One region of the Micromonospora sp. CA-240977 genome, then DNA from elsewhere that is predicted to be linked to it. Evidence: riboswitches for the same ligand, from Rfam matches in the RefSeq annotation. Region 1 holds a riboswitch; the other holds the start of a gene.

Region 1 (14,567 bases):
GTCGCCGAGGAGCCACGGGAGATGGTGGACGCGCCGATCCAACTGCTTCCGCCGTACAACCGGGCGCAGAAGCGGCGCAACCAGCGCCCACTGCCGACCTGACGACGAACGGGGCGGACCGCGTCAGCGGCCCGCCCCGTCCGGTGTCGGACTGGACTCAGAAGTCCATGTCCCCGCCACCCGGGCCAGCCGGGGCAGCCGGGGTCTTCTCCGGCTTGTCCGCGACAACGGCCTCGGTGGTGAGGAACAGCGCCGCGATGGACGCGGCGTTCTGCAGCGCCGAGCGCGTCACCTTGGCCGGGTCGATGATGCCCGCGGCCAGCAGGTCGACGTACTCGCCGTTGGCGGCGTTGAGGCCGTGACCCGCTTCGAGGTTACGGACCTTCTCCACCACGACGCCGCCCTCGAGGCCGGCGTTGACGGCGATCTGCCGCAGCGGGGCGTCCAGCGCCACCTTGACGATGTTCGCACCGGTCGCCTCGTCGCCGACCAGGTCGAGCTTGTCGAAGGCGGTCTTGCCGGCCTGCACCAGCGCGACGCCACCACCCGGGACGATGCCCTCCTCGACGGCGGCCTTCGCGTTGCGAACGGCGTCCTCGATGCGGTGCTTGCGCTCCTTGAGCTCGACCTCGGTGGCCGCGCCGACCTTGATGACCGCAACGCCGCCGGCCAGCTTGGCCAGCCGCTCCTGCAGCTTCTCCCGGTCGTAGTCGGAGTCGCTCTTGTCGATCTCGGCCCGGATCTGGTTGACCCGGCCCTGGATCTGCTCGGCGTCACCGGCACCGTCGACGATGGTGGTCTCGTCCTTGGTCACCACGACCTTGCGGGCGCGGCCCAGCATGTCGAGGCTGGCGGCGTCGAGCTTGAGGCCGACCTCCTCGCTGATGACCTGGCCACCGGCGAGGATGGCGATGTCGGTCAGCATGGCCTTGCGGCGGTCACCGAAGCCCGGCGCCTTGACGGCGACCGACTTGAAGGTGCCACGGACCTTGTTGACCACCAGGGTGGCGAGGGCCTCGCCCTCCAGGTCCTCGGCGATGATCAGCAGCGGCTTGCCCGACTGCATGACCTTCTCCAGGATCGGGAGCAGGTCCTTCACCGACGAGATCTTGCTGTTGGCGATCAGGATGTACGGGTCGTCGAAGACGGCCTCCATACGCTCCGGGTCGGTCATGAAGTAGGCCGAGATGTAGCCCTTGTCGAAGCGCATACCCTCGGTGAGCTCCAGCTCGAGCCCGAAGGTGTTGCTCTCCTCGACGGTGATGACGCCTTCCTTGCCGACCTTGTCCATCGCCTCGGCGATGATCTCGCCGACGGTGCTGTCGCCAGCGGAGATGGAGGCGGTGGAGGCGATCTGCTCCTTGGTCTCGACGTCCTTGGCGAGCTTGGACAGCTCCTCCGAGACGCTCGCGACCGCAGCCTCGATGCCCCGCTTCAGGGCCATCGGGTTGGCGCCAGCGGCCACGTTGCGCAGGCCCTCGCGAACCAGGGCCTGGGCCAGGACGGTCGCCGTCGTCGTGCCGTCACCGGCAACGTCGTCGGTCTTCTTGGCGACCTCCTTGACCAGCTCAGCGCCGATCTTCTCGTACGGGTCCTCGAGCTCGATCTCCTTGGCGATGCTCACACCATCGTTGGTGATGGTGGGGGCACCCCACTTCTTCTCGAGCACGACGTTGCGGCCCTTGGGGCCGAGGGTCACCTTTACGGCGTCGGCGAGCTGGTTCATGCCCCGCTCGAGGCCGCGGCGCGCCTCTTCGTCGAACGCGATCATCTTGGCCATACGGCGTTGTCCTCCTGGACACTCACGGGCCACCCGAGATGTGTGCCCCGGATGGGCCGCCTGGTGTACGCACCTTGGGACGTCGCCACCTGGCGACGACGACGTCCTTCGGCCGGGCCGGATAGCCCGCGACGACCGGCCATGTGCCGCCCCGGCGTCTCCACGCCGGTGCAACCTGGCCCCACCGTCCCGACCATTGGCACTCACGGTATGCGAGTGCCAATGACTTGTTTAGCACTCTCCCCTGCCGAGTGCAAGCACGATGGGGCCGCTCAGCCGAGTTCCGCGGCCAGTCCGGCAGTGTTCACCGGCGCCTCATGGGCACGCTGCTCGGCGTACGTCACCAGCAGACCGATCAACTGGGCCAGCTGGGCCGGCAGGGCCAGCGCGGCGGTGACCGCGATCACCGCCACCGCCCCGGCCGCCGTGCCCGGCGACGCGAGGGGATCCTGGCCGAAGACGCCGGTGCCCGCCCCCTCCAGGGCGGCGGAGATCACGCTGACGACGATGATCGCCAGGGCCACCAGGGCCACCCGACCGAGCAGTAGGCCGAGCCGGTCGTGGAACATCCGGAACGACCGGCCGATCGGGTTACGGCGTTCGAAGAGATAGACCGGGCCGGCCATGCTCAGCGCGAACGACAGGTAGATGCCCGGCAGCACGCAGCAGCAGAAGCCGATGCCGGCGATCACGCCGATCAGCAGGGTCCAGCCCCACAGCCCCAGGGCCCGCCGGAAGCCGTAGCGCAGCGCGGAGTCCAGGCTGCCCGGCTGACCGGACGCCTGCTGCGTGATCACCCAACTGCCGGCGGCCCACCCGACGGCCTGCACCAGCCCGACCAACAGACTGCCGCCGATCAGGACCACGAAGAGGCCCACCAGATCGACGGCGAAGTTGTCCGGCAGCGCGGGAGCGGAATCCGCCCCGGACTGGACGTCCCACTCGGCCGACGGGTCGATGCCCAGGGAGATCACCGAGAGCACTGCCGCCGGCAACGCCTGGGTGAGCAACATGATGGGCACCAACTGCCGCCAGCCCCGGCGCAGCGCGCCGGCACACCTGTTGAACCAGCCGGCCAGACCGGCGCCGGGCGGAGTGACAAGGGGATCGTTCGGGTCGAACCCGTAGCCCGGCGGGTACCAGCCGACCGGCGCCCCCGGATACCACGGTTGCGCGCCGTAGGGACCCGACCCGGGCGGGTAGCCGCCGGTGGGCGGCAACGCCCAACCCTGCGTCGGCGGATCCCAGCCGCCGTGTGCCGGATCCCAGCCCCCCTGCGCCGGATCCCAGCCGGGCGGCGGGCCGACCGGAGGTACGCGCGGCCTCACGTCGGATGGCGTGTCCCCGGCCGCGCCGGAACTGCCGTACGGCACTGTCGGATCGGACGGACCCGGCTCCCCCGGCCCAGAGGGTGGGGTGGGCGCGGGCGGCTGGTCAGTCATGAACGCTCCTCAGCATCGGCTGGAACGGCCACGATCTTCCCGGTTGTGCGCCCGCGTCGCAGCCCCGACGCGCGGGGCCGATCAAGGAGGAAAGGTCAGGCGATGACGCGTACGTGCTCGGCCTGCGGGCCCTTCTGACCCTGGGCGATCTCGAACTCCACCCGCTGGCCGTCGTCCAGCGCCTTGTAACCGTCCATCTCGATCGCGGAGAAGTGGACAAAAACGTCCTGACCGCCGTCGACGGCGATGAAGCCGTAGCCCTTTTCGGAGTTGAACCACTTCACGGTGCCCTGTGCCACGGTGCACTTCCCTCACTCTGCGCGGTGTTGCCTGACCTGGCGCACGGCACGGCCGGACGCCCACCGACCACCACCTCAGCGATCGATGGCGACCATTGAGAAAGGTGACCGAAATCGCACGCTACACGAGGAGTGAGCGCCGCGCACGGCCACAAATCGGGCGTATTCCGGGGCCGGTCCGACGGCGTCAGTCGGTCGGGTTTTCGATACGCCGGATCCATGTCGGCGATTGCGCGGTGCGACTCCCGGCCGCCGGGCCGCCCGGTCCGCACACGGCCGGGGACGGCAACCGGCCCTGTGGTAGGCATGCGGACATGACCACCGATACGGGCGCGACCGCCCTGCGGCCGGCGGAGATCCGCCGGGTCCGGCCGGAGGACGCCGCCCGGATGCGGGCACTGCGCCTGGAGATGCTCGCCGACGCGCCGTTGGCCTTCCTGGAGACCCTGGCGGACGCGGCGGCCCGGCCGCACACCGAGTTCGCCGCCCGGGTCGCGTACACCTCGGCCGGCCCCGGTAACGCGCAGTTCATCGCCGACCCGGGCGGCCGGCTCGTCGGACACGCCGGTGGCACTGTCTCCCCGAACGAACCCGGGCTCACCGTGATCTACGCCGTCTACGTCACGCCGACCTGGCGGGGGCGCGGGCTGCTCGGTGAGCTGATCGACGGAGTGGCCGCGTGGTCACGCGCCTGCGGCCGACCGGAGCTGCTGCTGGAGGTGGTGGTCGGCAACGACCGCGCCTACCGGGCCTACCAGCGGCTGGGCTTCACCGACACCGGCGTACGCGTCCCCCACCCCACCATCCCGGCCCTCACCGAGCTGCAGATGCGCAGAACCGCCTAAATCCAAGAACAAATCCCAAGGCAGAACCCCCAAGCTGCCCCAAGCCCCGGATGCGTCAGCGACAACCGCGCCCACGTCAGGGTTTCCGGGGCAGCCCGACCCGCGCAGGGATCAAGCCTGACCGCCCGGAGCGGGTCGGGCTGCCCCGGAAACCCCCAACCGCAACCACAGATCAGACGTGACGCCGAGACTGCACGATCCGGAAGCGGTTGGCCACGTACGCTCCGTCGGTGAGCGCGGCGTTGGCCGCGGCGTTGGCGCCACTGCCGTGGAAGTCCGAGAACGCCGCCGACTGGTTCACGAAGACCCCGCCGGTGAGGTTGCAGGACAGGTGCACCCCGACCTCGACCGCCACCGCCTCGGTGGCGTCCAGCACCGCCTCGTCGGTCGAGTAGACCCCCGCGGTCAGCGCGCCCTTCTCGCCGACCGTGCGGCGCAGCAACTCCAGGCTGTGCGCCGTGGAGTCGGTGGCGATGGCGAACGAGATCGGCCCGAACCACTCCCGGCCGTACGTCTCCGCGTCGTCCGCGGTCAGCTTCACGATCGTCGGGGTACGCACCACCGCGTCGGCGTACGACGGGTGGGTCACGGCCCGTGACTCCAGCACCGGCTCGCCGACCTTGGTGACCTCGGCCAGCCGTTCCAGCACCCCGTCGTTGACGATGGCGCCGGTCAGCTCCACGCCCCGGGCCGGGTCGGCGGTGAGCTTGCCGACCGCGGCCGCGATCCCGCCGGCCACCTCGTCGAAGCTCTTGTGCCCCTGGTCGGTCTCGATGCCACCGGCCGGGATGAGAATGTTCTGCGAGGTGGTGCACATCTGACCGCTGTACAGGGTCAGCGTGAAGCCGAGGTTGCGGCACATGCCGGCGAAGTCGTCGGTGGAGTCGATGACGACGGTGTTCAGACCGGCCTTCTCGGTGTAGACCGACGCCTGCCGGGCGTGCGTCTCCAGCCAGTCGCCGTACTCGGTGGAGCCGGTGAAGTCGACGATCTTCACGGCGCGGTGCAGGGCCAGGTCGCTGGCGAGCTTCTCACCGGGGGCCTCGGCCGCCAACATGATCAGGTTGCTGTCGAACCCGGCCTCGGCCAGCACCTCCCGGGCGTACTTCACGGTGATGGCCAGCGGCAGCACCGCGCGCGGGTGCGGCTTGACGAGCACCGGGTTGCCGGTGACCAGCGAGGCGAACAGCCCCGGGTAGGAGTTCCAGGTCGGGAAGGTGTTGCAGCCGATCACCAGCGCCACCCCACGCGGCACCACGTGGAACGTCTTTGTCATCCGCAGCGGGTCGCCCTTACCGGCGGACTTCTCCCAGCCGGCCGTGCCCGGGTGCCGGGTCATCTCGGCGTACGCGTACGCCAGCGCCTCCAGCGCCCGGTCCAGCGCGTGCGCGCCGCCGGCCTGGAAGGCCATCACGAACGCCTGCCCGCTGGTGAACTGCACCGCGTTGGCCAGCTCGAAGATGTGCTTGTGCAGCCGGTCGAGAATCTCCAGGCAGACCCCCACGCGGACCTGCGGGCCGGCGTCGCGCCAGGCCGGCAGCGCGGCGGAGGCGGCGTCGATCAGCTCGCCGGGGCCGGCATGCGGGTAACGCACCGCCAACTCCACCCCGAACGGGCTCGCCTCGGTGGCGACCCGCGCACCGGCGCCCGGCTGGTCGAGCGGGAAATCACCACCGAGGTACGCCTCGAAGGCGGCCTTACCGTCGGCGGCGGCCGTCTCGCCGTACACCCGGGGGCTGGGGGATTCGGGATAGGCGGACCAGTAGCCCCGCTCCGTGATCGCGGTCAGCGCACGGTTGAGGGTGTCGGCGTGCCTGTCGTACAGGGGATGCGGGGTCTCCGTCATGCCCGCCATCATGCCTGAGTCCGGTCCGCGAGCAGTAGCGCGAATGCCCGACAGCGGCTCATGCCTGAGTCCGGTCCGCGAGCAGTAGCGCCGATGACCGACGGCACCGGGATTGCCCGGGTCGGCAGCGGGTAACCGCTGCCTCCGGCCAGGACAGCCGGCCACGGGAGGGCGACGGGTGAGGGTCACCGAGATCCGGGTGCACGGGGTCGCCGACAAGGGGCCCGAGTCGATCCTCGACCGACCGATCGTCGCGCGGGTCGCGGGGGACGACAACGCCGGCTTCTACCGGCCGCGGCCCGGCTTCGGTACCCCCGCGGATCGCGACGGGGTGACGCTTGAGGCGTACCGCTGGAGCCGGTTGACCGGCGGCACCGCCACTCGAACGTTCTCCCTGGTCCTGCTCCTGCCGTTCATGCTCAGCAACATCGCGGTCTGGATGCTGCCGGTCAGCGGTCGCGGTGGCCATGCCGGTCGGGCGCTGTGCCGGCTGCTGGCCGCGACGATGACCGCGATGTACGTGCTCTCCACCGTCGGGGTGTCCCTCGACCTGATCGCGTGGCAGTGCGCTGCCTACCCGAGGTGCCTGGAGGGGCGGCGGGAGATCTCCTGGCTGGGCGGCGTGCCGCCGGGGCAGCGGCTCGCGCTGCTGGCCGTACCGCCGATCATCGCGATCGTCCTGATCTGGCGACTCGGTGCCCGGACCTGGCAGCTCCCCGAGGACGGCAACCACCCGCCCGGGGTGGGTGCGGACCGGCTCGACGCGCCCGCCTTCTGGGACGCCCGCACGCTGCTGCGTCGACTGCGCTCGGTGCACGTCGCGGTGGCGCTGGGCACTCTCGACCTGTCCCTGCTGCTGGCTCTGGCGCCGCACGACGCCACAGTGCCCGGCTGGCTGCTGCTGGCCGCGGATGTGGCGCTGCTCGCCGGCGCGGCGGTGCTGCTCTGCCGGCCGGCGATCGAGCGGCGTGGAGAGCAGGACCAGCGGAGTTCGCGGGCGATCCGCTGGGTGGCCGTCGCGCTCACCGCCCTGACCCTGGGGTACGCGTTGCTGCCCCGGCCGCCCTGGCAGGCCGAGGGGATATTGCCCGGGTACGGGGTGCTGGCCGCTGGACTGTTCGCCGGGCAGGTGGCGCTGCTCGCGATGCTGGGCCTGGTGGTCGTGGTGCAGCGCCGCGCCCTGCCCCGGCCCCTCTTCCTGCTGGCCGGGCTAGGCGCGCCATTGCTGACAACCGTCGCGATCGGGCTGGGCGTCGCCTACGACGCGGGCCTTACCTACGGGCTCGCCGAGTATCTGGACCGTGGTTCCAGCCCGACGCCGGCAAGGCCGCTGCCGCCTGGTGCGCCACCGCTGTCGCCGCCGATCGCCTTCCGCTGGGCCACCCTCGGCTTCTCCCTCGCCACGCTCCTGGTGCTCGTGACGGCAGTGCTCATACTTCGGTTCGGCCGGAATCGTCGGCGTCGGGAGGCCGAGGAACTGGTCCGGCGGGACTACCCGGAAGCCTCCCGGGCGGCCCCCGAACGGGTCCGGGCCGTCCGCGACGCGATCGCGCGTGCCGTGCTGACGGATCGGCTGGGGCCACTGCTGGCCGCCGTGTACGTGGTGTTGGCACTGCTCACCCTGGCGGCGGCCGGGCTCTCGGTGATCGGTCCCGGCCCGGGTGCGCTCGCTCTGCGACTCGGCGGCGAGCCGCTGGCCCGTCCGGTGATCTTCGTTACCGACCTGGGCGCCCTGCTGATCGGGCTGTTCGCCATGGTCCTCGCGGCGATGGGACTTGTCGCCTACCGATCCGGCGCGATCCGGCTGGTCGGGGTGCTCTGGGAGCTGGCAACCTTCTGGCCGCGTGCCGCACACCCGCTCGCCCCGCCGTGCTACGTCGAGCGGGCGGTCCCGGAGCTGGCCCGCCGGGTCGGTCAGCTCACCGCCAACGGGAACGGGGTGGTGCTGTCCGGGCAGAGTCACGGCAGCGTGCTCGCGGCGGCGACGGTCCTCCAACTCCCCGACCACTGCCGCCGGCGGGTGGCCCTGCTCACCTACGGCGCCCCGCTCGGAAACCGGTACCGGCGGATCTTCCCGGCGTACGTCAGCGACGAGATGTTGCGCGAGGTCGGCAGCCGGTTGGCCTGGCGGTGGATCAACCTGTGGCGGTACACCGACGCGGTGGGCGGACCGGTGTTCGTCCCGCTCGTCGACGGACCCGACGACCCGGCCGCCCGGGTCGACCGTCGGGTACGGGATCCGAAGGGGCTGCTCATCCCACCGACCGACACCGTGCCCCCTCCGGTGCAGGGTCATCGGTTCACGCCGGACGACGACTTCCAGGCCGCGATCCGCGAGCTGGTCGAGCGCTGGGAACGGCCGAACGAGTGACCGGCGGGGTCAGAGGGTGAGTTGCCAGTCGGTCCAGGAGTCCATCGGGCGGAAGCCGAGCTGCTCGTTGATCGCCACCATGTAGCTGTTGCTTGCCGCGTTGAAGGTGTCGATCACGCGGATCGCCGGCTCGTGGGTGAGCAGGTGGTGCAGGTTCTCGGCCTTGGCGATGAGACCGAGCCGGTGCCCTCGGTGATCCGGGTCGACGATGGTGATCTGCTGGAACGCGTGCCAGTCGGCGGAGGCGCCCACGTCCAGCATGGTCCAGGCGACCAGTCGACCGGACGCCTCGTGGCGCATTCCGAGGTGGTAGCACCGCCGGCCCCGGGCCTCCAACGCCCGCTCGTTGCCACGGACACGCTCGGCGTCCACCTGCTCCGGGTCCCACTGCACGTCGCCCATTGGCGCGTCAGTCATCAACCGGCCGTCCAGGTAGGCGATGTCCGCCACGTACTCCTGTGGGGTGGCACCCTGCCAGGAAACCGACCGGTAGCCCTCGGCTCGCGGCCGGGCCTCGGCCAGCGCCGCCCGCAGCGCGATCCGGTCGATCGCGTCGACCTCGAGGCGACGACGCACCTCGACGAGGGCCGGTTGGGCGCCGGTGGCGGCGGCGAACGCGTCGCCCGCCCCGCTTCGGGCTGGCCCGTCGGGCAGGGCGGAGACGGCCATTCCGATCACCCGCTTGCGGCCGTGCTCGCGCAGCAGGCGCACCGCGTGCTCGTGCAGCGCCCGGCCGACGCCCCGCCGCCGCAGCTCGGGATGCACAGTCAACCCGACGGTGGCGTTGTCGGTGTTGTCGAGGTACGGCAGGTCCAGCTGGAGGTAGCCGGCCGGCACGCCGTCGAGCCGGGCCAGCGCCCAGAGCGACTCGGTGCCGGGCATCGGCGTGTGCAACCACGCGTCGAAGCGCCGCCGACAGAAGGGCGGAAAATCCGGCAGGTCGGCGTCGTTGGCCGCCGCGCCGATCAGGTACGCCTCGTCGACGGCGGCTCGGTCGGCTGCGTCGAACGTCGCGATCGTGATGCTCATGCCGAGGAGCGTGCGCCCCGGGAAAGCGATCGGGCCAGCGAATTATTCGCTGGCCCGATCGAACGTGGTCGGGAGGGACACTCGCACAACGCCTCCGGCGTTGGGTCGCAAGAACTTCAAAAGTCTTCGGCGAAATGCCCTCCCGCACGGAGCATCTTGCGCCGTCCGGTTCCTGCCGTCAAGTCCGCAGCGGCGGGTTTTCCATACTCACAGCGAAACCCCAGTTACCCAGCTGATCCACTCGGGTTCCCTGAGAACGGGGTGACCGGGCCGGCCGGACACCGCAGTCTTCAGGAACGCGAGTGGACCAAACGGGCGGGGTGGGTCAGCCGAGGAGACCGGCGTCGCGGGCGGCGCGCAGCGAGGGCTTGATGTGGTGGGTCGGTCCGACCTGACCGGCCACCGCGTCGACGGTCTTCAGACCTTCGCCGGTGTTGAACACGACGGTCTCCGCGGTCGGGTCGAGCCGACCGGATTCGACAAGCTTGCGGAGCACCGCCACTGTCACCCCGCCTGCGGTTTCCGCGAACACACCGGTGGTGCGGGCCAGATCGCGGATGCCGGCGCGGATCTCGTCGTCGTCTGCGTACTCCATCCAGCCGCCGGTGCGGCGGACCGCCTCCAGGGCGTAGAGGCCGGCGGCCGGGTCGCCGATGTTGAGCGACTTGGCGATGCCGGTGGGCTTGACCGGGATGATGGTGTCGCTGTCGGAGTGCAGCGCGACGGCGATCGGGTTGCAGCCGGCGGACTGGGCGCCGAAGACCTTCCAACCGCCGGCCGGCGCCTCGACCAGGCCGATCTCCACCAGCTCGGAGAACGCCTTGTCAATCTTGGTGAGCAGCTCGCCGCTGGCCATCGGGATGACCACCTGCGCCGGGATGCGCCAGCCGAGTTGCTCGGCCACCTCGTAGCCGAGGGTCTTGGAGCCCTCCGCGTAGTACGGCCGGACGTTCACGTTGACGAAAGCGGTGTCCTCGAATTCGTCGGTCTCCACCAGCTCGCCACAGAGCCGGTTGACATCGTCGTACGAGCCGTCGATGGCGACCAACTCCCCGCCGTACACGGCGGTGGTGATGACCTTGCCCTGCTCCAGGTCACTGGGGATGAAGACCACCGAGGGCGCCCCGGTGCGGGCGGCGTGCGCGGCCACCGAGTTGGCCAGGTTGCCTGTCGACGCGCAGGCGAACCGGGTGAAGCCGAGCGCCTTCGCGGCGGTGAGCGCCACCGAGACGACCCGGTCCTTGAACGAGTGGGTCGGGTTGGCGCTGTCGTCCTTGACCCACAGCGGCGCGGTGATGCCCAGCTCGGCGGCGAGGTGCGGGGCCGCCACCAGCGGGGTCAGCCCCGGGTCGAGGGTGACCCGACTGGCCGGGTCCTGACCGGCGGGCAGCAGTGCGGCGTAGCGCCAGATGTTCTCCGGGCCGGCCTCGATCTGCTCGCGGGTGACGGTGGCCAGGGCGGCGGTGTCGTAGTCGACCTCCAGCGGGCCGAAACACTCGTAGCAGGCGTGCTGGGCGACGAGCGGGTAGCGGGCTGAGCAGGCACGACAGACCAGGGCGCGGGCGGGGCTGGCGGAGGTGTCGATGCCGGAGGCGGCGAGCGTCGACGTCATGTCGAGAGTCCTCTCATCTTTCCCCACATCGCACGGTGCGGCGGGGACGGAATTGGCACCTGCCCCGCGGGTCGCTCAGCGGTGAGCGCGCGGGGTGGTTGCCGGGGCGTCGTCGGGCCGTATCCCTCAGCCCCTCTGGATGAGGTATGCAGTTGTGCCGTCGAGTCTAGGCAACTAAGTCCGCCGCCTCCACCGCGGATCCCAGTGGGTGGGTCAGCGGGCGTTCACCGCGACAGGGTCGACCACCGCGATCTGATCCGTGACCGCGGTCGGCTGCGACGGCGACGACGGCCGGGTCCGCGCCCTGGTGGCGAGGTTCGCGGCGACCAGCGCGCCGATCGTGATGGCGGCCCCGACCAGCTCGATGGGCTCCGGGCGGTAGCCGCGGGCGATCTGCACCGCGAAGGTGGTGACCGGGACCAGGTTCATGAACAGCGCGGCGTTTGCGGCACCGAGCCGCTGCACCCCGGTGTTCCAGGCCAGCACCGCGATCACCGCGCCGACGACCACGGCGTACGCCAGTTGTGGGGTGACCGCCGCGAGGTCGGCGGCGGCCGGCGCGTGCTGCCAGCCGACGGCGTCCGCGCCGATGCTCGCGGCCAGCATGGCCGCCGTGCCGGCGACCGCGGTCAGGGTCGTGAAGCGCAGCGGTGACCAGTCGCCGAACCGGCTGGCGCCGTGCGTGTAGATGCCCCAGCCGAGCACCGCGCCGATCATCATCAGCCCACCGAGACCGAACTGGCCGAGCCCGGCCAGGCTCCCGCGGGTGATCACCAGGCCGACTCCGAGGAGCGCCACCAGGGAAAGGGCCAGCAGGAGCGGCTTCGGCCGTACGCCGTCACGGGCCCAGCGGACCAACTGGGTGATCAGCGGGGTGGTGGCCACGAAGAGGGCGATCTGCTGCGGGGCGGCGTGTTCGAGCGCCAGGTTGGTGAGCACGTTGAAGCCGGCGAAGCCGACAACGCCCAGCAGCACGATCTCGCCCGTCCGGCCGCCGTGCCGCAGCGCGCCGGAACCTTCGCGGAGCAGCAGGATGGCGACCAGGATGACGCTGGCCAGGAGGTAGCGGGCGGTGGTCAGGTTGAGCGGGTCGACCCGGGACAGCGCACTGGCCAGGACCGGGAACATCACGCCCCAACCGAGCGCGGCGAGCAGCGGGTAGGCGGCGGCACGGGGTCGCATCGTCAGCTCCAATGTTCGAGTATCGTCGAACCAACGACACCGACCCTAGGGTGTTGTTCGAAAGTTGTCGAACAAGGGTTACACTGGTCACATGGAGCCGCACGAACCCGACCTGAGCGACGTACCGGTCACCACCGTGCTGGCCGCACTCGCCGACGACGTACGACTGCAGATCGTGCGAGCGCTGGTCGAGGGTGGCGAGGCGACCTGCGGCAGTTTCGACTTCGGCGTCTCCAAGGCGACCCGCAGCCACCACCTCAAGGTGCTGCGCGAGGCCGGCCTGACCCGCACCCGGGCCGCCGGCACCAGCCGCCTGGTCCGGCTGCGCCGCGACGAGCTGGACAGCCGCTACCCCGGCCTCCTGGACGCGGTCCTCGGCACGCGCACGGCCTGACCGGGCGCGTTCGCCGGAGCCGCCTCATCGAGGCCCCGGCGAACGCGCGGCACGGGTGCGGTCAGACGACCATCGAACTGCGCTCGGCCATCGGCGCCGCGGGCGCGGACCGAACGTCGCGGCGACGGGAGAGCAGCGTGTCGAGCGCCCAGGAACCCGGGCCGAGGGCCGCGACCAGCAGGAACGACCAGCAGAAGAGCGCCGACAGCTCACCGCCGTTGTGCAGTGGCAGCAGATCATCCGGCTGGTGCACGACGAAGTAGGCGTACGCCATCGAGCCGGATGCAAGAAGAGCGGCGGGTCGGGTGAAGAGCCCGGCCAGCACCAGGCCGCCGCAGACCAGTTGAATCAGCGCGGCCCACCAGCCCGGCCAGGTGCCGGGGGGTATCGCCGTACCCGTCATGGGGTTGCCGCCGAACAACCCGAAGACCGAGGTCAGGCCATGCATCGTGAACAGCAGGCCGATCACGATGCGGAACAGGGACAGGGTCGGCCCGCCGAGCCGAGGAACGTTCATCGGTACCTCCATCGAAGGAATCTGATCTCTTCAATGTGAGGCATGAAACTATCGAAGTTTATAAATTCCTTGCTGGTGGGAAAGTCCCCGGTCGGAATGTACCGGTGTCCACAGCCCCGCGTCGAGCGCCCGCAGCGCCGCAGGTGCGCCGCCGTGGCGCCTGAGCTGCGAATACGACGAGATCCGAGCCGCGCCAACCGCCGTGGGCGCGCTCCCATAGTGTGGGTACGGCCCTGTCGAGCTGCCCCGCACACGGGGCAGACCCAGGCACGCACCCCCTTGATCGCCTGCCCGAGGCACGCCGGCCGGCATTGGTGATCCATCCAGCGATGTCGCAGACGATTCAGCTCCGAAGGCGCTCCAGGGGCAGTGCCCGCAGGCGAGCGGGTGACTCGGGATCCGGCGGGGGCGATGACACTGACACTGCCCCAGAAATGGGGCAGCTCGACAGGGCGCGTGGGAGACAGTCGGGGCCGGGCGGCGGCGGCTCACCCACGTGGGCGAGGATCGTCGAATGGTCTCCGGCGACACGGCAGCACGGCGGCGTATCAGCGCGGCGGTCGCGATGGCTCTCGCGCTCGGCGGCTGCACCACCGGCGACCATCGGGGCCAGGGCGGGGACCCTCCGAGCCGGCCGCCCACCGCGCCGAGTCCGTCCACGAGCTCCACGAGCACCGACCCGCTGGCCGACTGCCCGGCCTCCGGCGTCCGGATCCGCTCGACCGGCGGGGACGCCGCGATGGGCCTACGCGCCCTCGGCCTGGAGCTTGTCAACTGCGGTGACCGCCCCTACCAGCTCAACGGTTACCCGGTGCTGCACGTGTTCGACGAGCAGCACGAGCCGATCATGCTGCGCGTGGTCAACGGCGGCAAGGAGATCACCACGGGCTTCGACCAACCGCCCCGGAAGGTCACCCTCGCCCCGAACGAACGGGCCACGGCCGTGGTGCTCTGGCGCAACCTGGTCACCGATTCGACAGTGGTGGCCACCAACGGCGAGTACCTGAGGGTGGCGCCCGCGGCCGGGCAGCCGGGCGAAGAGGTGGACCCGGACGGGCCGATCGACCTGGGCAACACCGGCCGGATCGGCGTCAGCGCCTGGAAGAAGACCGAGTCGTCCGCGCCGGCGCCGACCCGGCCGGCCCCGCCGCCGATGCCGAGCGCGGTGCCGTCGTCGGTGAGCCCGCCCGACAGCCGGCTGTGAGCCCCGCCGCTACGACGTGATGTCCTTGCGGGTGAAGCGCCAGAAC
Region 2 (14,567 bases), 1.8 Mb from region 1:
CGGCCTGGATGCTGGTCAGGTACCAGGAGTTGTTGATCGCGCCCCGGTTGCGGACGTCGTTGATGAAGTCCAGCACGCTGAAGTTCAGGCTGGAGATCGCCGACGGCGCGACGTACGAGATGACGTTGTTGGAGCCGTTGCTGCCCTGCCACACCTGCCACGTCCGGCCGGCCAGGTTCGTCGAGCCGACGACCGAGCCGATGGGCTGGATCGAGCCCTGCCGGTTGAGCCAGATCATGATCTCCATCTGGTTGACCCCGTCCCGCTTGGGCGACGGGTCCAGCCAGATGTCGTACGAGGCGTTGTAGGTCGCCCCACTGACGTACCGGTAGGAGATGCTGCTGGTGGCGCTGCTGATCTGACTCACCTGCATCGGCAGGTTCGTGCCGGGGGAGCAGTTGGTGTAGTGACAACCGAAGAACACCGAGGGGTACGCCGTCGGTGCGCCGTTCGTGGGGCTGCTGCCGTTCAGGGTGGTGATCTCGAAGCCGTTGCTTGTGGCGTTGATGCACTGCTGGGCGGTGGTGCCCCAGCGGTTGTTCTGCACCACGTACCGGCCCTGGATCACCGTCGAGCCGTACTGTTCGCAGATCAGGGTGTCGGCGGAAGCGTTGCCGCCGAAGGCCACCGCTACCAGCGAGCCGGCGAGCAGCACGCCGGTCGCGGCCAGGGCCCGAAGTTGACGTTTCATGACGCTCCTTGACTCGGCGCATGCCGGGCGCCGCATGTGGTGGGGTGGTACGGGAGCGCTCCCACGCTCAACGACACATTTACATGCCTGAAACTGTCGCGCAACCGTACGTGCCAAAGTGATGAATCGTGCGGATTACCGCCCACCCACCGGACGGCTGTCGGCAGGCGACCAGCCAAGCGCCACGGGCACGCCGACGAGTGGCTCCGGGCGGCCGATCGGGCCTGGCGTGCGCCGATCGCTCCGAGTAGCGTGTTGCCTCCAACGCGTTCCGCTCCCCCTCCGGAGGCGTACACCACAATGGGTGGCTCCCCCCTGCGCATCCTCGTCGTCGGCGCGGGCATCGCCGGCCTGGCCGTGGCCCGGGCGCTGCGCCTCGCGGGCTTCCGGCCCGACGTCACTGACAAACTGCCAACGGGGGAGTCCACCGAAGCCGGCCTCTACCTGCCGGGCAACGCCGCCCGCGCGCTGCACCGGCTCGATCTGCACCACCCGGTCCGCCCCCTCGGGCAGGTCATCCACCGGCAGCGGTTCTTCGACGCCACCGGCGCGCGACTCTGCGAGGTCGACCTCGACGCCCTCTGGGCCGGCGTCGGCGAATGCCGGGCGCTGCTCCGGTCCGACCTGCACCGGGTGCTGCTCAGCGGTGCCGGCGGCGCCGTCCGGCACGGCGCCGAGGTCCGCACCCTGGAGCTGCTGCCGGGGGCGGTCGGGGTCACCTTCACCGATGGCACCACCACCGAGTACGACCTGGTCATCGGCGCCGACGGGCCACGCTCCTCGGTCCGCGCGCTGGCCGCGCTCGGCGGGCCGCCCCGCCCGGTCGGTCAGGTGGTCTACCGGGCCGTGCTGCGGGACGGCCCGCCCGTCACCGAGTGGACCGCACTGCTCGGCCAGCGCTCCGGCTTCCTGATGGTGCCGATGGGCGCCGGGCGGCTGCACCTCTACGCCGACGAGGCCGGCACGGAGGCGCCCGCCGACCCACTGGGCCGGCTGCGCGACCTCTTCGCCGACTACCGGGGCCCGGTGCCGGAGGTGCTTGCGGCACTCGACGGGGTGCACGTCGGGATCACCGACGAGGTGGAGTTGGGCCGCTGGTACCGGGGACGGGTGCTCCTGGTCGGGGACGCCGCGCACGCCACCGCCCCCACGCTGTCCCAGGGCGCGGCGATGGCACTGGAAGACGCGGTGGTGCTCGCGGAGTCGTTGCGCGCCGCCGGCAGTGTGGAAGCGGCCCTGGTGGCGTACGAGAGTCGTCGTCGTCCGCGTACCCGATGGGTGCGGGACCGGACCCGGGACCGCAACCGGACCAGGGACGTGCCGCCGGCGCTGCGCGACCCGCTGCTGCGCGGGCGCGGCGGCCGGATCTTCGGGGAGCACTACCGGCTACTGCTCGGCCCGCTGTAGGCCCGTTGTAGATCGTGTCACGCCACCCCACGCGGCGCTGCGACCTGCCGGGGACTATCCTCCTTGCGGATGACGGCCCGCCGATAAACAGCGTGTGCCGAGCGGGACAACCGAGAACCGGAGGCCACTCGTGACCACCGTCGCACCCAAGCCGGTCGTGACCCGGCCCTGGCCGGTCCGGGAGCCGGTCAAGGGGTCGGCCATCGCGCGGCTGCTGCGAACCACGGACGCGAAGCAAATCGGGATCATGTACATGGTCACCGCGTTCGCGTTCTTCATGATCGGTGGCCTGATGGCCCTGATCATGCGTGCTGAGCTGGCCCGACCCGGGCTGCAGTTCCTGTCGCCCGAGCAGTACAACCAGCTCTTCACGATGCACGGCACGATCATGTTGCTGTTCTTCGCGACGCCGATCGTGTTCGCCTTCGCGAACTACATCGTGCCGATCCAGATCGGCGCGCCCGACGTCTCCTTCCCCCGCCTGAACAGCTTCGCCTACTGGCTGTACCTGTTCGGCGGCACGATCGCGACCGCCGGGTTCCTCACCCCGGGTGGCGCCGCTGACTTCGGCTGGTTCGCGTACGCGCCGCTGAGCAGCGTCGAGCACTCGCCCGGCGTCGGCGCCAACATGTGGATCATGGGTCTGGCCATCTCCGGTCTGGGCACCATCCTCGGCGCGGTGAACATGATCACTACGGTGCTCACCCTGCGTGCGCCCGGCATGACCATGTTCCGGATGCCGATCTTCACGTGGAACATCCTGGTCACCAGCCTCCTGGTGATCCTGGTCTTCCCGCTGCTGGCCGCCGCGCTCTTCGCGCTCGCCGCGGACCGCATCCTCGGCGCCCACGTGTACGACCCCGCAACCGGCGGGCCGATGCTCTGGCAGCACCTCTTCTGGTTCTTCGGACACCCCGAGGTCTACATCGTCGCGCTGCCGTTCTTCGGCATCATCAGCGAGGTCATCCCGGTCTTCTCCCGCAAGCCGATCTTCGGCTACAAGGGTCTGGTCGCCGCGACCGTCGCGATCGCCGCGCTCTCCATGAGCGTCTGGGCGCACCACATGTTCGCCACCGGCCAGGTGCTGCTGCCGTTCTTCAGCTTCCTGAGCTACCTGATCGCCGTGCCGACCGGTATGAAGTTCTTCAACTGGATCGGCACCATGTGGCGGGGTCAGGTCAGCTTCGAGACGCCAATGCTCTGGGCGATCGGCTTCCTCGTCACGTTCCTCTTCGGTGGTCTCACCGGCGTGCTGCTGGCCAGCCCGCCGATCGACTTCCACGTGTCGGACTCGTACTTCGTGGTGGCGCACTTCCACTACGTGCTCTTCGGCACGATCGTGTTCGCGGTCTTCGCCGGCATCTACTTCTGGTTCCCGAAGATGTTCGGCCGGATGCTCGACGAGCGCCTGGGCAAGGTGCACTTCTGGCTCACCATGATCGGTTTCCACACCACGTTCCTGGTGCAGCACTGGCTCGGCAACGAGGGCATGCCCCGCCGCTACGCCGACTATCTGCCCGGCGACGGCTTCACCACGCTGAACACGATCTCCACGATCGGCGCGTTCATCACCGGTATCTCCACGTTGCCGTTCATCTACAACTGCTGGAAGTCGTACAAGACCGGCCCGGTGGTCGAGGTGAACGACCCCTGGGGTCACGGCAACTCGCTGGAGTGGGCGACCAGCAGCCCGCCGCCGCTGCGCAACTTCGACCGGATGCCCCGCATCCGCTCCGAGCGGCCGGCGTTCGACGCGAAGTTCCCGGAGCTGGCCGCCGGCCAGACCCTGGCCGGCCCGCCGGAGGGTGGCTCGAAGCCGCTCACCAGCGAGTCGGACGGCGGCGCCAGCTACCGCGAGGACACCGCAAGCGACATCGATCGGCACTGACGCTCAAGCCCAGCTGTACGACGGGCGCCGCCACCGGGACCACCGGGAGCGGCGCCCGTCGCCATGTCCGACCACGTTCGCCCCGGCCGGGCGGCCCGCCGCACCGCCGCGACCGCTGACCCGCGGGCTGCTCAGCGCGGCTGGGGTCGACGTCCGAGTTCGGTGTCGAGATTGCCTGCGACGGTGGCGTCCGGCCAGGCCATCCGGAACCTGCGCGGACTGCCGTTGAGCCGGGACGGGTCTCCGCCCGGCGGCGACACCCGCGCCGTCTCGACGTGGCGAGCTTCGCAGGCGCGGTAGAACCGCTGTGCGGCAGTGTTCTGCTCCAGCACCCACAGGTACATTCCGCCGGCCCTCGCGTGCTCGACGACGGCCCGGGCGGCGTGTGCCAGGAGCGCGGTGCCGACGCCGTTCCGCTGGCGGTCGTGAGCGACGTGCAGGTTGTCGACGAGGCTGCCCCAACGCGGGTCCTGATCGAACACGACGTGGATGAAGCCGACAAGCCGGTCGTCGTCCTCGGCCACCACCGTGTGGCTCCGGGTGGGGGTGGCCAAGCGCGCGGTCCAGACCGCGCGACGGTCAGCGACGACATCACCATCGAGGAACGAGTCGGCGTAGGCGCCGCGGTAGTGCCGGCGCCAACTGTCGGCGTGCAGCAGCGCGATCTGCCCGGCGACGTCAACGTCGGCGAGGCACAGTCTCAGCGCGCCACCCTGGTCCGAAGAAGTGGCAGCCGACACACTGACCTCCTGGTTCGCGGCTTGCTCGACACCACTCGTACCGAGCCTGGTCCTCACCCGGAGCACCCCGCCCGCGAACGGAGGGTTGCCGGCCAGCAAGCCGGGGCTTCGCGCTGACACTCATGACCTGTGCAGGCGACCGTAGCACCGGCTGGCCGAACCAGCCGGCTGGCGGGCTCTGGGTCCGCCCGGCTGGCCGTCAGCGGGTGGCGGGGGTGAGGTCCGCCTCGACGGGCGGTGGGGTGGTCGCGGCGGCGCGGCGACGGCGCAGCTCGATCGGGAGCACCACAAGGGTCACCAGCGCACCGAGTGCCCCGGTGACCACGAAGCCCCAGATCGGCGAGCTGGCGTCGATCACCGCACCGGCGAGCGGCGCACCGATCGCGATGCCCACGGTGACCGCCGACCCGTGCAGCCCCATCGCCTCGCCGCGTACCTGGGCCGGGGCCAGGCGGCTGACCGCGTCGGAGCCGGCCGCGATGGTCGGCGCGCAGAGCGCACCGGCCGGGATCAGCGCCAGGCACAGCAGCCACCAGTGCGCGCCGCCCAGCCCGACCGGGATGGTGCACAGGGCGAGTGCGGCGGTCAACGCCAGTGGGGAGAACGAACGGTGCACAGCCCCGTAGGCGAACCCGCCGGCCAGCGAGGCGACCGCCCAGATCGCCAGCACCGCGCCGGTCCAGCCGACCTCGCCGCTGGCCCGCAGCACGGCGACGACCGCCACGTCGGTGCCGCCGAGCACCAGGGTCGCGGCGGTGCTGAGTGCCAGTACGGCGAGCAGCCGGGGAGTCAGCCACTCCCGGCGAGGCACCCGCTGGGCTGGGCCGCTGGGCTCTCCGGTGGCCTCGCGGATCGGCGGGTTGACCAGCCACAGGGCGATTCCGGCGGCCACGATGCCGCCGCCGACCAGGTACATGGTGGTCTGCGCGGAGATCGCGGTGACCAGAGCGACGGCCAACGCCGGGCCGATCATGAACGACAGCTCCACCGACATGGAGTCCAACGCGTACGCCGGGCGGCGCTGGTCCTCCGGGACCAGCGCGGCGATCGACTGACGGACCACGGAGAAGATCGGCAGGGCCAGTGAGCCGGCCACGAACGCGGCCGGCAACAGCAGGGGGTACGGCAGCGACGGCGCGGTGGACCAGAAGATCGCCTCCGCGATGCCGGTGAGCACCAGGACCGGACGCAGACCACGCCGGTCCACCAGCCGACCGAGGATCGGCCCGCCGATCGCCGCGCCCACGGTCACCGCCGCACCCACCAGGCCAGCGGCCCCGTAACCGCGATCAAGGTCGAACACCACGTGGAAGGTCAGTGTCACCCCGGTCGCGGTGAGCGGGATGCGGGCGAGGACGGCGACCACCAGCAGCGACCGCAGGCCGGGCAGCGCGAGCGCCTGCCGGTAAGGCTTCATGTTCACGTGGGTCCGTACCTCCGGCGCCATCTTCGACTGGCGACGGCCCGATGGCCAATCAATTACCGTCTTGTGCGGCCCTGATCACAGGCTCCCCGTGCAGGGTCACCCCGGCGCCGTCCATGGAACGCAGTGCCACGTCGGTGGTCGCCGGGGCCACCGCCGCGGTCAACTCCAGCAGCACGGTGGTGGCGAAACCCTCCCGGGCGGCGTCCAGCGCGGTAGCCCGCACGCAGTGGTCGGTGGCGATGCCGACCACGTCCACCCGGTCCACGTCGTGCCGGCGCAGCCAGTCGGCCAGGCACTCGCCGTCGTCGGCATGCCCCTCGAACCCGGAGTACGCCGCCGCGTGCTCGCCCTTGTGGAAGATCGCCTCCACTCGACCGGTGTCCAGCTCGGGATGGAACTCCGGCCCGCTGGTGCCGACCACGCAGTGCCTCGGCCAGGACTCCACGAAATCCGGCGGATCGCCGAAGTGCGCACCGGGGTCGACGTGGTAGTCCTTGGTGGCGACCACGTGCGACCAGCGGTCCGGCTCGGCGGCGAGCAGCCGGGAGATGCCGGCGGCCACCCCCGCGCCGCCCTCGACGGCCAGCGAGCCACCCTCGCAGAAGTCGTTCTGCACGTCGACGATGATCAGAGCGTTGGCCATTGGAGTCCCTCTCCTCACTGTCTGTCTGTGGCGGGATGCTCGACGAGATCAGTCGGCGGGTACAACGGAGACCGGCACCGCCGGGTCACCGGCCGAGAGCTTCAGCCCCTCCCACGGGATGGAGATCAGGCACTCGCGCAGGTGCTCTCGCGACTCGTCGAGGGTGGGCAGCCACGCCGGCTCGCCGGCGACCACGTACGAGTGTTGGAGCATGCGGTCGTTGGGCTGCCGGTCCGGTACGCCCTGCGGCACGATGATCTCCTCGGTGGCGGTGCCGGTCGGCTTGTGCCGGCGGACCGCGACCTTCCGGCCGCCGATTGTCGCCTTGCGCTCGGAGCGCTTCACCACCGGCCGCCCCTCGACCTCGACGAGCTTGTAGACCAGCCCGGCGGTCGGTGCGCCGGAGCCGGTGACCACGGCGGTGCCAGCGCCGTACATGTCCACCGGTTCGGCGGCCAGCGCGGCGATCGAGTACTCGTCCAGGTCACCCGAAACGATGATCTTGGTCTCGGTGGCGCCCAGCGAGTCGAGCAGCTCCCGGGACTGCTGGGCGATTACCGCCAGGTCGCCCGAGTCGATCCGTACCGCCCGCAGCTCCGGTCCGGCCACCGCGATCGCGTTGCGGATGCCCTGGCTGATGTCGTACGTGTCGACGAGCAGCGTCGTGTCCTTGCCCAGCGTGGCGACCTGCGAGGCGAACGCCGCCCGCTCGTCGTCGTGCAGCAGGGTGAAGGCGTGCGCCGCAGTGCCCGCCGTCGGAATGCCGTAACGCGCACCGGCGGCGAGGTTGGAGGTGAACCGGAAACCGGCAAGGTACGCGGCCCGCGCCGCGGCCACCGCCGCCTCCTCGTGGGCCCGGCGCGACCCCATCTCGATGAGCGCTCGACCCCGTGCCGCGGTCACCATCCGCGCCGCCGCCGCGGCCACCGCGCTGTCGTGGTTGAGCACGGAGAGCGCCAGCGTCTCCAGCACCACGCACTCGGCGAAACCGCCGGAGACGGTGAGGATCGGTGAACCGGGGAAGAACAGCTCACCCTCGGCGTACCCGTCGATGTCGCCGGTGAAGCGGTAGTCGGTGAGCCAGGCCGCTGCCGCGTCGTCGACCACGCCGGTGCGCCGTAGGAAGTCGACATCGGTGGGGTCGAACCTGAAGTCGCGGATCAGTTCGATCAGCCGGGCCGTGCCGGCGACCACGCCGTACCGGCGGCCGCTCGGCAGCCGGCGGCTGAACACCTCGAAGACACACCGGCGGTCGGCGGTGCCGTCCTTCAGTGCCGCACTGACCATGGTCAGCTCGTAGTGGTCGGTCAGCAGCGCGGGGCGGTTGATGCTCACCGCCCCACCCTAAGGTTCAGTTCGCGTCGCCGTCGTCGTGGCCCGGGATCGCCCGCAGCGCGGCCCACAGCTCGGCCCGTCCGGTCACGCCCAGCTTGCTGTAGATCCGCTGGAGGTGATTCTCGACGGTGCGCGCCGAGAGGTAGAGCCGTTCCGCGATGGCCCGGCTGGACGCGCCGTGCGCGGCGAGGCGGGCGACCTGCCACTCGCGCTCGGTCAGCACCGGCGCCCCCGCGTGCAGCGCCGGCGTCCGGATCAGGTCACAGCGCCCGAGCAGGCCAGCCAGGCGTTCCCGGGCGCCGTTTGTCGCCGTCGAGTGCTGCCGCCGCAGCCGCTGCACGGCCTGGGAGGTGGCCTCGGCGGCGTACACGGTCAACTCCAGCGAGGCGTAGTCGTCGGCGACCGCGAGCAGATCCGCGGCGGAGTCGGTCACCGCTGCGCGGGCGTGCCGGGCCAGCAGCGGCGGGAGTGCCCCGTCGACCCGCTCGGAGAGCTCGGCCAGGCGCTGCGCCACAGTGCGTCGACCACCGTCGGAGCAGGTGGGCCCGACCGGCATGCCAGCCTGGTCCAGCCGGACGAGATCGTGCAGGACGTGCACCTCGTGCCCGGCGAAGCCGTCCGAGCGCAGCCGGTCCACCAGGTCACCGAGGTGCTTGACCGCACCCGGCAGGTCACCCGACGCGGCGAGCGTCGCACCCCGGGCCTGCTCCAGCCACGGGTAGAGCACCGCCATGCCCGGCGCGTGGGTGCGGTCCGCCTCGGCCATCGCCGCGGCGGCCTGCGCCGCGTCGCCGCGCAGCGCGGCCGACTGGGCCCGCTCGGCCTGGGCCAGACCGGCGTAGACCCGGCTGGTGGCCAACACCGCGCAGGCCCCCAGCGAGGCGCGGGTGGCGGCGTCGCTCTGCCCGCGCAGCCGGGCCGCGTACGCCTGGAGGATGGCCAGGTAGCCGGTGCCGAGCCGGAAGTCGCCGGCATCGGCGAGGTCGGCGAACTCGTCGGCCACTATCGCGTCGATCCCGGCCAGGTCGCCGGTCAGCATGAGCCGGGTGCCCCGGGCCAGCTCCAGAGCCAGTTGCAGGTACGGCATGTCGGTGCGCCAGTTGGCGACGGCGGAGTGCACCTGGGCGATCGCCGTACCGCTGTGGGTCAGCTGACCCTGCGCGGCCTGGACGTACGCGATGGTGCAGCGGGCCAACTCGCGGGCGGCGACGCCGGCCGCCGGCCGGTCCAGCACCTGTTGGCTGAGCCGCACGGCGGTGGTCGTGTCCATCCGGTGCAGGCGCATGATCGCCTCGAAGGCGTGCACCCGGGACCGGTCCCCGGAGTCGCTGAGCTGCTCGACGCGGCCGGCGATCTCCTCCACTGTGGACTGCTGGCTCAGCCCCCAGTAGCTGACCATCCCGCGTACGGTCAGCCAGCGGCAGTACCGCCGCTCGTCGCCGGGCTCGGGGGTCACCGCGTCGAGGACCTCGATGGCCTCCTCCGGCCGGTCGGCGAACATCAGGATGGTGGCCAGCAACTCCGCCGCGTCGGAGCCGCCACCGGCGTGCAACGCGGCCCGCGCCAGGCGGGTCGCCAGCGGCACGTCGTAGCGGGTGAACGCCTGGACCGCCGCGTCCACAAGCAGCGCCGGATCCTGGGCGGTGCCGGAGTCGAGGCGCCACACCGCGACCCGCAGCAGGTCGTCGCGGCGGCGCTTGCCGACCTTCTCGAGCAGCTCCGCGAGGTGTGCCTGGAGTCGGCGGGTGCGGCTGACCGGGCAGCGGCGGCGCATCACCTCGCCGTAGAGCGGATGGGCCAGCCGGACGTTCGTGCGCCGGTCGTTCTGGACCACGCTGATCAACCCGCGCTCCTCGGCGGTCTCCACGTCCGACTGGGCGGCGGCCTGCCGCAGAAGGTGCAGGCCGAGTGGTTCGCCGAACGCGACAAGCTCGACGACGGCGCGGACGCCGTCGGTGAGCTTGCCGACCCGGGTGTCGATCAGGTCGGTCAGGTTGGGCGCCAGCTCCAGTCGCCCGGTCCACTTCCAGATCCCGTAGGTCTGCTTGAGCTCAGAGCTGCCGTTGGCGGCGTGCACCAGCTCCCGCAGCAGCAGCGGGTTGCCCGCCGACAGCCGGCCGAGCCGGTCGGCGGAGTTGGCGTCGACCGGGCCGCCCAGCATCTCCGCCAGCAGGCCGGCGGTCTCCCCCTGCGGCATCGGAGTCAGCTCGACGTGCTCGACCAGGTCGTCGGTCCAGAGTGCGCGGATCGGCAGCGGGATCTGCTCGCCGTCGCGCAGGGTGCCGACCACTGTGGCGTTCTCCGCGCGGGCGACCAGGTGGACCAGTGCCGCCGAGGGGGGATCGAGCAGGTGGGCGTCGTCGATGGCGAGCACGATCCGTCGACCAGCCGCCTGCTGTTGCAGCACGTTGAGCGCCCAGCGCAGGATGCCGGCGGGGGAGAGGCCCTGGGGCTGCTCGGCGGGAAGGACCTGCACCAGCCCCCCGAACGGTAGTGCCGCCGTGGTGGCGCTGGCCGCGATGGACCAGATGGCGAAGCGTTCGGTGGGCAGCGTGTTCACGCCTTCGCGCAGGAGCCGACTCTTGCCGATCCCGGCGCTGCCGCTGAAGAAGAGCCCGCGGCCTGCCTCGCCGGTGACCGCCGCCAGCAGGCGGTTGAGCTCATCGGTTCGGCCGACGAACTTCCATCGACTCATCCGCGCAGCATATCGACCGAATTCCGTCCGCGCCCGCACCGTCACTCAACGAAGTTGAGTAGTCGCACAATTACCGCTGAGTATCCGAGGTGTTCCACCTGGTTGCCGGCCCGCCCGTAGTCTTCCGGCATCCGGGTATCTTCACCGGATTCCCCACCTGACCGGGCGTCCGGTCACCTGCCACGGGAGGCCGCCTGATGAAGCAGGGCCCTCTCCCCTCGGTCGACTCCGCGGACGACGTGGTCGGCCCAACCGATCTGCCCAGCTGCGGCCCGCTGCCCGCCCGGCTCGGCGTGACCAGCCCTGCCCCGGAGGAGCCGCTCGGCGTGGTCGCCGTCGGCCCGGCCGGTGCCGATCGACGCGCCGTGCTCGCCACGCTGCTCAACCTCGACCCGGTCATGCTCACCGTGCCGTCGGGCAGCTGGTTGCTGGTGCGCAACGCCAAGGTGCCCACCCGGGCGGCGTTCGTGCCCGGTTACCGCCAACCCCACTCGTACGGGGCGGACCGGAACGCCGCCGGCCCGGCGTTGGCCCGTCCTCCCCGGCGGGTCGAGCTGAGCGTGCCCGAGCCGCTGCTGCGGCACTTCACGCTTATCGACGTACCGGACACCGCGACGCTCGGCGTGTCCGGCAGGCAGGTGCTCCTCGACGCGGTGGGGCGGGCCGGCGCACTGCTCTTCGTGATCGCCGCCGACCAGGCGTTCACGGCGGCCGAGCTGAACCTGCTCGCCGAGGTCGCCCCGACCCCGGTGGAGGTCGTCTTCGCGGTGACCCCTGGCGCGGCAGGGTGGGCGCCGCCGGTCGACGGCGCGGCGACGACGGAGGACGCGGGGGCGTCCGTCTCGCCGGTCGGAGGCCGGGCGACGGAGATGGACACGGTCGCGGTGACCGTGGCGGCCCACCGCGCGGCGCTGCTGGCCGCGGTGCCGGCGCTGGCCGCCGCGCGGTGGTTCCCGGTCGACGCCCACTCCGCCGACTCCGCCGCCGACCTGCGGCGGGCGTTGGTGGGCTGGTCGTCGGAGGAGGGGTTGCGGCGGGCCAGCGTCGAACCGCCGGTGCTGCCTGGTCAACACGATAGGGTCGCCGTGGTCCCCGATCCGGGGGACTGGTCGGAGCAGCTCGACCGGCAGACCCGGACGTGTGCTCAGCGGATCCGCCAGCACCTCGCACTGGAACTGGCGAACATCCACCTGCGGGCAGTCCAGGAGATCGTGTTCGGGGTCGGCTGCGCGGGCCTGCCGGACCTTCTGGATCGGGAGATGGCGGCGCTGTCGCTGTTGGCCACCGCGCAGTGCGACCAGGCGGTGCGTGGCATCGTTTCCGACACCGCCGCCCGGGTGCTCGGCGCGCCGCCGGTCGAAGGAGTGCGGCGACGGATCGCCACCGCCGTCCAGTACGGCCTGGTCGATGACCGGCCGGGCCACGAGCTGGACAAGGTGCTGCTGATCACCAGCACAGCCGGGGTGGCCGGGTTGACCGGCCCCGAGGCGATCGACGCCCTCGCCAACTATCCGGCGGTGATCCGCGACGAGGTGCTTCCGCCGGTCGCGGTGGCGCTCTCCGGCGGGTGCTGGCAGCAGTGGCGTACCCCCGGCAGCGACGACCACAGCGCGGCGCGGGCCTGGTCCCAGCGCGCGGTGCGGGAGGTCGAGCTGGGGTTGTCCCGGGAGATATCCCGACGGTTCGAGGTGATCCGCCTCTCGCTGGGCGCGGTGCTCTCCGATGCAGTCGATCACGGCATCCTGCTCGCCTGACGGTGTGGTCGCCCTCCGGTCCGGGTCCGCGCACCACGGGTTCGAGGGCGCCCGGGGCCGGTCAGGGGTGTCCGGGGTGGGCGATCCGCGCCGGTCCGGCGTTCCGGTTCCTCGGTTCCGGGAATCCGGTGGCACGATGGGGGGCATGGCGGCTCCACAGGTTGCACCGGTCGAGACGCCGGACACTGACGAGGTGCCGGCGGCTGACCGGCAATGGGTGACGATCGTGTGGGACGACCCGGTCAATCTGATGACGTACGTGACCTGGGTCTTCCAGAAGCTTTTCGGCTACAGCCGGGAGAGGGCCGAGCAGCTGATGCTGGACGTGCACCACAAGGGCCGGGCCGTGGTCTCCACAGGTGTCCGGGAGCGGATGGAGCACGACGCGTCGCAGCTGCACGCGTATGGGCTGTGGGCGACGGTGGACCGGTCGTGAGCATGTTCCGCCGCCAGGCCGGCCGCTACGTCGCCACCTTCGCTGTCGACGAGGTGCGCGTGCTGCGCAAGGTCGCCTCCGAGGTGGTCGGCCTGCTCACCGATGGCTTCGACCACACCGACCCGGTCGTGGGTCGGCTCTTTCCGGCGGTCTATCCGCAGGACGCGCCGGGGACGGCCGAGTTCCGTCGGTACACCGAGGGCGACCTGAAGACTGCGAAGATCGATCAGGCGGGGGCGATCCTGGCCGCGCTGCCCGACGACGCCGGTGGTGAGGTGCGGCTCGACGCCGAGGCGGCCGAGGCGTGGTTGCGGGCGCTGAACGACGCCCGGCTCGCGATGGGTGTCCGTCTGGAGATCAAGGACGGCACGGATCTGGGCGAGGAGTTGGACGACGCGGTCGCCGAGGATCCGGGCTCCAGCCGCGTGTTCCAGCTTTCGGTCTACGCGTATCTCGGATATTTGCAGGAGTCGCTGCTCAACGCCTTGATCGACTAGGCGTGACCCGCACCACTTCGGCCCGCGCTCCTCAGGCGTTAGGCTGGTCCTCGTGCTGAGCATCGACCGGTCGATCATCGACGCGATCGTCGCCCACGCGCGCCGGGATCACCCCGACGAGGCGTGCGGCGTGGTCGCCGGTCCCGTCGGCAGCGACACCCCGACCCGGCACATCCCGATGGACAATGCCGCGCGGTCGATGACCTTCTACGAGTTCGACTCGATGGAGCACCTGCGGGTGTGGCGGGAGATGGACGACCGGGACGAGGAGCCCGTGATCATCTACCACTCGCACACCGCCACCGAGGCGTACCCGTCGCGGACGGATGTCTCCTTCGCCGGTGAGCCGGGCGCGCACTACCTGCTCGTCTCGACCCGTGATCCCGACTCGGAGGAGATCCGCTCGTTCCGGATCGTCGACGGTGTGGTCACCGAGGAGCCGGTCCAGGTCGTGGAGGCCGGGGTTGACCCGCATGCCGTCCAGTCCTACATGTTCGGGCAGAGCCCGGCGACTGTCGACTACGAGTGTTCCGGCCGCTGATCCGTCAGCGTGCGCGCTCGTCTCGTCCCGTCACCGTAGGCACACCCGATCAAGGAGTACGACACCATGGCCATTGAAGTTCGCATCCCCACCATCCTGCGCAGCTACACCGGCGGCGCCAAGGTCGTCGACGGCGCCGGCGACACCCTCGCCGATCTGCTCATCGACCTGGATTCCCGGCACGGCGGTCTGCGTGGCCGGCTGATCACCGAGGCCGGCACGCTGCACCGCTTCGTCAACGTCTACGTCAACGACGAGGACGTCCGCTTCCTCGGCGCGCTGGACGCCAAGCTCTCCGACGGTGACAGCGTCACCATCCTGCCCGCCGTGGCCGGTGGCGCGTTCGGCTTCGCCGCGGCGGCGGCGATCAGCTCGCACAGCGCCGCGGCGGCGGCGATCAGCTCGCACAGCGCCGCCGTCGCGGTGGTCCGCGGCGCCGTCGCGGCTCGCTGAGGTCGGCCGCCATGGCGCGGTACGACAGCCTGCTCGACGCGTGCGGGGGTACGCCGCTGAT

The links. Region 1 has a riboswitch for S-adenosylmethionine ahead of thrC (threonine synthase). Riboswitches for the same ligand answer to the same signal wherever they lie in the genome.
Region 2: it holds a riboswitch for S-adenosylmethionine, as region 1 does, so the genes downstream of both, ACQPWW_RS06245 (N-acetyltransferase family protein) here and thrC (threonine synthase) in region 1, are expected to answer to the same signal.

Annotation. Positions count from the first base shown of each region.
Region 1 is NZ_CP192055.1:7,020,052-7,034,618, forward strand. It holds gene ACQPWW_RS31960 (hypothetical protein) at 1-102, shown strand, start outside; gene groL (chaperonin GroEL) at 158-1,780, opposite strand; gene ACQPWW_RS31970 (hypothetical protein) at 2,053-3,222, opposite strand; gene ACQPWW_RS31975 (cold-shock protein) at 3,318-3,521, opposite strand; gene ACQPWW_RS31980 (N-acetyltransferase family protein) at 3,836-4,366, shown strand; gene paaN (phenylacetic acid degradation protein PaaN) at 4,539-6,212, opposite strand; gene ACQPWW_RS31990 (hypothetical protein) at 6,391-8,583, shown strand; gene ACQPWW_RS31995 (GNAT family N-acetyltransferase) at 8,593-9,612, opposite strand; gene thrC (threonine synthase) at 9,938-11,224, opposite strand; SAM riboswitch class I at 11,235-11,370, opposite strand; gene ACQPWW_RS32005 (DMT family transporter) at 11,438-12,406, opposite strand; gene ACQPWW_RS32010 (ArsR/SmtB family transcription factor) at 12,498-12,800, shown strand; gene ACQPWW_RS32015 (DoxX family protein) at 12,862-13,317, opposite strand; gene ACQPWW_RS32020 (DUF4232 domain-containing protein) at 13,832-14,521, shown strand; gene ACQPWW_RS32025 (ABC transporter permease) at 14,531-14,567, opposite strand, start outside.
Region 2 is NZ_CP192055.1:1,310,109-1,324,675, forward strand. It holds gene ACQPWW_RS06230 (GH12 family glycosyl hydrolase domain-containing protein) at 1-691, opposite strand, end outside; gene ACQPWW_RS06235 (FAD-dependent monooxygenase) at 992-2,098, shown strand; gene ctaD (aa3-type cytochrome oxidase subunit I) at 2,229-3,986, shown strand; gene ACQPWW_RS06245 (N-acetyltransferase family protein) at 4,118-4,726, opposite strand; SAM riboswitch class IV at 4,739-4,854, opposite strand; gene ACQPWW_RS06250 (MFS transporter) at 4,926-6,173, opposite strand; gene ACQPWW_RS06255 (isochorismatase family protein) at 6,202-6,795, opposite strand; gene ACQPWW_RS06260 (nicotinate phosphoribosyltransferase) at 6,844-8,130, opposite strand; gene ACQPWW_RS06265 (LuxR C-terminal-related transcriptional regulator) at 8,147-10,825, opposite strand; gene ACQPWW_RS06270 (hypothetical protein) at 11,023-12,579, shown strand; gene clpS (ATP-dependent Clp protease adapter ClpS) at 12,725-13,015, shown strand; gene ACQPWW_RS06280 (DUF2017 domain-containing protein) at 13,018-13,512, shown strand; gene ACQPWW_RS06285 (Mov34/MPN/PAD-1 family protein) at 13,565-14,053, shown strand; gene ACQPWW_RS06290 (MoaD/ThiS family protein) at 14,120-14,506, shown strand; gene ACQPWW_RS06295 (PLP-dependent cysteine synthase family protein) at 14,518-14,567, shown strand, end outside.